Regions from separate parts of the Lysinibacillus sp. UBA5994 genome, predicted to be linked through region 2. Evidence: riboswitches for the same ligand, from Rfam matches in the RefSeq annotation. Region 2 holds a riboswitch; each other region holds the start of a gene.
The links. A riboswitch is a leader RNA that binds a small molecule or an ion and turns the genes downstream of it on or off. The one in region 2 is predicted to bind S-adenosylmethionine.

Region 1 (2,272 bases), on a different contig from region 2:
TGATAGTAGAAGGGCGCTCAGATAAGCTACAAATTGAGCCTATTTTGAATGAGAATGTTACAATACTATGTACGAATGGTACAATTGGTGTGCATCAATTAGAAGAACTACTGGATCCCTATGAGGGCTGTGAGCTATTTACTTTTTTTGATGCAGATACTTCTGGTGATAAGCTACGTGCATTAATGGACAGACATTATCCAGAGGCTGAGCATCTGCGCACAATGCCAACATACAAGGAAGTAGAAACGACACCAAGAAAAGTGCTAGCAATGATCTTACTGCGTGCACATTTTTCAATCCATAATGAATATATTTTGTAAGGTTGCGTGAGTAAATGGAAGAATGGTCAATAGAGCAGTGGGAAGCGGCTAAACAGTCGGGAGAGAAAACTGCATTTTATTTATATACACCGATGTGTGGAACGTGTGCAGTGGCATCTAAAATGATGTCCATTATTGAGCAATTACTGCCACAGCTACAAATTGGTAAAGCAAATATCAACTTTTTGGAACACATAGCTTATGAGCATCAAATTGAAAGTGTTCCATGTCTACTCATCAGTGATGGCGGAAAAGTGACAGAAAAGATTTATGCTTTTCAATCCGTACCATTTTTATATGAATTGTTAAAAAAATCAATTGACTGAACTTTACTAGCGTGGTAAAGTATCAAATATGTTACTAAAACATTAAATATATCGAACTCTTATGAAGAGTGGCGGAGGGAAGTGCCCTATGAAGCCCGGCAACCATCACAATGTGAAAAGGTGCCAAATCACCCAAAGATTTTTCTTTGAAAGATGAGAGAACGGTTTAACGTATCATACGTGACCCCTTCTACTTGTCTGTGAGTGAAGGGGTTTTCTATATGAGAAAAGGAGTATTCGCTATGATCCAGCTTCAAAATATTACAAAGAAATACAAAACAGCAAATGGCGAATTAACGGCAGTCAAAGACGTCAACCTTACTATTAATAAAGGTGAAATTTTTGGCATTATCGGCTATAGTGGTGCTGGTAAAAGTACCATGATTCGTTTATTAAACGGTTTAGAGAAACCGACAGCAGGAACAGTAACGGTGAACAATCAAGAATTTTCATCGATAAAAGGGCAAAAACTTAGAGCAGCTAGACAAAAGGTAAGTATGATTTTCCAGCATTTTAATTTACTTTGGTCAAGAACAGTTGCCGAAAATATTGCATTCCCTTTAGAAATCGCAGGCTTCCCAAAGGCTCAACGTGAAGCGCGTGTGAAGGAATTAATTGCCCTTGTAGGCTTAGAAGGGCGCGATAAGGCATATCCATCCCAGCTGTCTGGGGGACAAAAGCAGCGTGTAGGAATTGCACGTGCATTAGCGAATAATCCAGAGGTTTTACTATGTGATGAGGCGACATCCGCACTCGACCCTGAAACAACGGATGCCATTCTTGATTTACTCGTAGATATAAATGAACGCTTAGGCTTAACAATCGTCCTGATTACCCACGAAATGCATGTCATCCGCAAAATTTGTCATCGTGTAGCGGTGATGGAGGCAGGCGAAATTGTGGAACGTGGTGAGGTATTACAAGTCTTCCAAGCCCCACAGGCGGCTATTACTAAGAAGTTTGTATCTCAAATTACAGACACTAAGGAAACACAGGATACGGTAGCACAAATTAAAACAAACTATCCAACTGGACAACTTGTCAAATTGATTTTTGTTGGTGAAAAAACAGAACAGCCTGTCATCTCACATCTTGTGAAACAATTTGATGTAGAAGTAAGTATTGTTCACGGAAATATTTCGCAAACAAAAAATGGTGCATATGGTACATTGATTGTGCAAATTGATGGCTCTCAGACAAACGTCACTGAAGCCCTTCGTTATTTAAATATAGTGGAAGTACAGACGGAGGTGATTGAAAATGCTAACTAATCTCTTTCCGAATGTAGACTGGGAAAATATGTGGCAAGCTACCTATGAAACTTTATACATGACAGCTATATCAACGGTTGTGACATTTATTCTTGGGTTAGTCATTGGTATTGTTCTATTTCTAACTAGCCCCAATCAGTTATGGGCAAATAAAATCGTTAACTTTTTAACAGGATCACTCGTTAATATTTTCCGTTCCATTCCATTTATCGTATTAATTATTTTATTAATTCCATTTACGAAATTTTTACTAGGTACAATTCGCGGTGCCAATGCGGCGTTACCTGCTTTAATTATCGGTGCAGCACCGTTTTATGCTCGTATGGTATTAATTGCGTTACGTGAAATTGAT
Region 2 (2,272 bases):
AAGCTAGAAAAGAAATTAGACTTTTTATTAATTAAATATGATATTCGATTTCATCTACAAAATCCCATTCATATGGTGTTTCTTGGTAAACATAGTAGTTCAACCAGTTAGAGAATAATAGATGCGTATGGGCACGCCATGTATTCATCGGCACTTGTGTCGGATCGTCATTCGGGAAGTAGTTTACAGGAACGGCGATATCTATGCCCTTCGCCACATCGCGACTATATTCATCGGCTAGTGTTGTCGCATCATACTCTAGATGCCCCGTAATCATAATATTTTTATTATCTTTTGATTGTACAATAAATACCCCAGCATCCTCTGAATAGGATAATAATCGTAGATCTGGATGATTGCGAACCTCGTCAATCGAAACAGATGTATAGCGTGAATGAGGTGCAGTAAATAAATCACTAAAGCCACGTACCAAATCTACAGTTAAATCTGTAATCACATGGGAATAGACGCCTGAGCATTTAGCAGAAAGCTCAACCTTCCCAATGCCATAATGATGATACAATGCAGCCTGTGCCCCCCAACATATATGTAGCACGGATGTCACATTCTTTTTAGACCAATCCATAATTTCTGAAATTTCCTGCCAATAGTTGACCTCTTCAAAAGCCATTTTTTCTACTGGCGCACCAGTTATAATCATACCATCATAGCGTCGGTGTAGAATCTGATTGAACGTTGTGTAGAAAAGCTGCAAATGGGATTTACTCACATTTTTAGACTCGTGTGTGGCTGTATTCAAAAAGGTAATATTGACTTGTAATGGTGTATTCCCCAATAAACGTAATAATTGGAGCTCTGTTTTTTCTTTTTCAGGCATTAAATTTAATATTAATATATTTAATGGACGGATTTGCTGTGTTTTCGCACGATCTTCTTCCATGACGAAGATTTTTTCCTCACGTAAATGTTCTCCAGCTGGTAAATTTTTCGGAATATTAATTGGCATCTTGCTTTCCCCTCTCTATAATCACTCTCTTTTAGCAAATCTTACTTGCGTAGGATGCAACGAAATTAAAAAATCCTCCTCATTCCATACGAGATAGAATGAGAAGGATTTTTTTCACGTCCACTCTTATCTCTCAAAGGAAAAAATCCTTTGCTGGAATTAGCACCTTTCTAACAATTGTTAGAGGTTGCTGAAGCGTCATCGGGCCAAATCCCTCAGCTTCTCTTGATAAGATTATTTAATTATCTTGAATTGTAACACGAACTAGTTAGAATATCAATAATTCATAGAATATTTTGTGATTCATGTGCATGTTCCTTGCTCATTTGATGTACACTAAGCTTGCTATATGTGGTGTTTCTGCATTTAAAATTTATGGTAAACATGCAGTAATTATGTTACCATATACTTTTAGTAAGAGAGAGGAACGTGAATAGTTTGATTAAAATTGAATTTCCAAAACCAGATCTAGTAATCCGTCAACGTGAACAAGATTTAAAACCAGGTGATGTGCCGATCACACCTTACTTCGGTTTTATTGACTTCCATAAAATCACACGTGATAAAGGCGGCATTTTCTTATTCTATAATGACAAGAATGAGCTATTGTTTGTTGGGAAAGCACGTAAAATTCGTCAACGTATTAAAAAACATTTCGAGGATAATGTATCTCCGATGAAAAACCATCGTGATGAAGTGTTCAAAATTGAAGTCTATGAAGTAGAAGATCCAATGGAACGTGAAATTTACGAAACATATGCGATTAATACTTTCCGCTCTAAATATAACGTAGACAAAGTCTTTTATTAGGCATCACGTAAAGAAACCGAAATCTCATTTCTAAAGGGATTTCGGTTTCTTTTATCACATAATGGTCATACGATCAATTGGCGTACTCTGACCGTTAATTCGCAAATCAATGGTATCCAGCTCAGGATTCTTGACGGTGACTTTAAAAACATAGGGTTGAGCCTCTTTCCTTTGCTCGCTGCCTTCTTCTAACTGGATAATAAGCCTATTTCCCTCAGCTGTAATACTTGCCAATACATTCCCTTTTGAATAATAAACAAGGTAATATGGAGCATCCTTTTCATGCAATAGTTGTATTCTGTCATTAGAAACGATATTTTTTTGGACATTATCTGGGACAACCGTTAGCTCATGAATCGTTGGTGGATCGGTAGGTGGTGTAGCATTACAGGCTCCTAGCATTAGTAGGCTTATTAAACCTAGCAACACGAATTTTTTCAAGTAACTCCCCTTCCTTATACGACTATTCTAAGAAAAAAGCTTTACGTTCCTTAG
Region 3 (2,272 bases), on a different contig from region 2:
GCTTCGCTGTAGGAAATGCTGAGATTATTGCTGCTATTAATCTAATTCAGGATCATCTGTTTTGTAGTCAATTCCCTGCCATTCAACAAGCTGCAGCAGTAGCACTGACGGCTTCCCAGCAATGTACGGATGAACTACGAGCTACTTATGAGCGTCGCCGCAATGTACTCATTGAAGAAGCTCGAAGAATTGGCTGGCATGTTACGGCTCCAAAAGGCTCCTTCTTCGCATGGCTCCCTGTACCACTAGGCTATACAAGTGAACAGTTTGCTGATCTTTTGCTCGAAAAAGCTGATATCGCTGTAGCAGCAGGTAATGGCTTCGGTCAATATGGTGAAGGCTATGTACGCGTAGGATTGCTGGTTAGTGAGGAGCGCTTACGTGAAGCAATCCATAGAATCGAGCAATTACAATTGTTTAAAAGATAATGACGCCGTATCCTGTAGCTATCACTAGCTACAGGATTATTACTATTTTTCAATTTTCCTTGGTTGCCCTAAACCATTTTCTAATGGATAAAATTGAACATGACCTGTTTCATCATCCCATTTTCGAATATGTTGAATTCCTTGTACCTCTGCCAACACGATGTCAGCAGTAATAACAGGGTTGCCCCCTTTTATTAAATGCCCACCTGATACAACACCCCATTGATCGCTCATAGAACCATGGATATGTGTCTCATATCCACCATCTCGTTTACACACCACACCTGAACCTTGAATAAATTCTAATGGTCCCTCTTTTTCAATCACATCACTAAAACGAACATGAATTTGAGCTGTTGCATCTGGCACTAAATAAACAAAGCTGCTTTTTTGAAAGCTGCCAATACAGCTTACAATTGTTGCTGACTCTATGCTATTCTCTTCGCAAAGCGCTTCAATCCCTTCAATGATATCTGTTCCCGTTAGAAAACGAGCACTAATAACCTTACCAAATGAACCTATACCATAATTAACTCTTATAGACATTGTAATCCCTCTTTTGCGTCGAAATATTATAATTATATAAAAAATTTAAAAATTATTTATTGACTTACTATACCCTATAAATTATATTAGTTCTATCGGAATTACAAAAAAATATTATAAATCTCTTATCAAGAGTAGCTGAGGGACTGGCCCTATGAAGCTCGGCAACCTCCTTTTTAAAGGAAGGTGCTAAATCCTGCAAACGAAATTCGTTTGATAGATAAGAGAGGACATCTTTTCATGAGCCTCTCTTAATTTGTAAGAGAGTTTTTTTATTTTCAAAAAACCGATAAAAACAATCTTGGAGGTATTATCATGAAAAAGAAAAATAAATTTTTAGTAGGATTAGCAAGTCTAACATTAGTAGCAGCTTTAGCAGGCTGTGGCTCTAAAGAAGATAGTAAAAGCCAAGCTGAAGGAATTGATGAAAAGAAAATCGTTGTAGGCGTCACTTCTGGTCCACACGAACAAATTGCAGAAGTAGCCGCTAAAGTAGCAAAAGAAAATGGGCTAGAAGTTGAACTAAAATCATTTTCTGACTATGTTTTACCTAATACATCCTTAGCTGAAGGTGATCTTGATGCGAACAGCTATCAACACGAGCCTTTCCTAGATACATTTAATAAAGACCATGATACAGATTTAGTACCAGTGGGCAAGACGATTTTAAATCCAATGGGTATCTACTCAGAAAAATATAAATCCTTTGATGACATTCCTGAAGGTGCAACGTTTGGCTTACCAAACGACCCAACGAATGGAGCGCGTGCCCTCTTTGTTTTACAGGAAGCTGGCTATATTAAGTTAAAAGAGGGTGCAGACTTAACAGCCTCGATCCGTGATGTAGAAGAAAACAAAAAGAATTTAAAATTCATTGAATTAGAGGCGGCTCAAATTCCTAAACAACTTAGTGAGGTAGATGTAGCAGCTATTAATACAAACTTTGCATTAGAAGCTGGTATTAATCCTAAAGATGACTCTATTTTATTGGAATCTACTGATTCTCCATACGTGAACTATATTGTTGTACGTGCTGAAAATGAAAATGATCCAACAATTAAAAAGTTCGTTGAGGCTTACCAATCTGACGAAGTGCGTCAATTCATCGAAGAGGAATTCAAAGGTTCTGTAATCCCTAGCTGGTAATATGTTCAGAAAGCTTCTATAAAGCCGAAGAATCTGCTGAAATTCCCCAATGGGAAGACGAGCAGATTCTTGCTTTTTAGAAGGTTGAGAAAGGAGCAAACAATTGCATGATTCAATTACAAAATATCTCAAAAGAATTTAAGTCGAAAAAA

Region 1: linked by a shared signal. The riboswitch ahead of B3D98_RS00705 (methionine ABC transporter ATP-binding protein) and the one ahead of metA (homoserine O-acetyltransferase MetA) in region 2 are both predicted to bind S-adenosylmethionine.
Region 3: linked by a shared signal. The riboswitch ahead of B3D98_RS11060 (MetQ/NlpA family ABC transporter substrate-binding protein) and the one ahead of metA (homoserine O-acetyltransferase MetA) in region 2 are both predicted to bind S-adenosylmethionine.

What each region holds. Positions count from the first base shown of each region.
Region 1 covers NZ_DJAU01000002.1:80,876-83,147, reverse strand. The annotation lists gene B3D98_RS00715 (hypothetical protein) at 1-323, shown strand, start outside; gene B3D98_RS00710 (thioredoxin family protein) at 338-649, shown strand; SAM riboswitch class I at 706-809, shown strand; gene B3D98_RS00705 (methionine ABC transporter ATP-binding protein) at 892-1,920, shown strand; gene B3D98_RS00700 (methionine ABC transporter permease) at 1,910-2,272, shown strand, end outside.
Region 2 covers NZ_DJAU01000026.1:34,240-36,511, reverse strand. The annotation lists gene metA (homoserine O-acetyltransferase MetA) at 32-967, opposite strand; SAM riboswitch class I at 1,091-1,202, opposite strand; gene B3D98_RS08260 (nucleotide excision repair endonuclease) at 1,406-1,777, shown strand; gene B3D98_RS08255 (hypothetical protein) at 1,832-2,218, opposite strand; gene B3D98_RS08250 (TrmB family transcriptional regulator) at 2,241-2,272, opposite strand, start outside.
Region 3 covers NZ_DJAU01000031.1:61,273-63,544, forward strand. The annotation lists gene B3D98_RS11050 (pyridoxal phosphate-dependent aminotransferase) at 1-428, shown strand, start outside; gene B3D98_RS11055 (PPC domain-containing DNA-binding protein) at 471-974, opposite strand; SAM riboswitch class I at 1,097-1,201, shown strand; gene B3D98_RS11060 (MetQ/NlpA family ABC transporter substrate-binding protein) at 1,290-2,120, shown strand; gene B3D98_RS11065 (methionine ABC transporter ATP-binding protein) at 2,228-2,272, shown strand, end outside.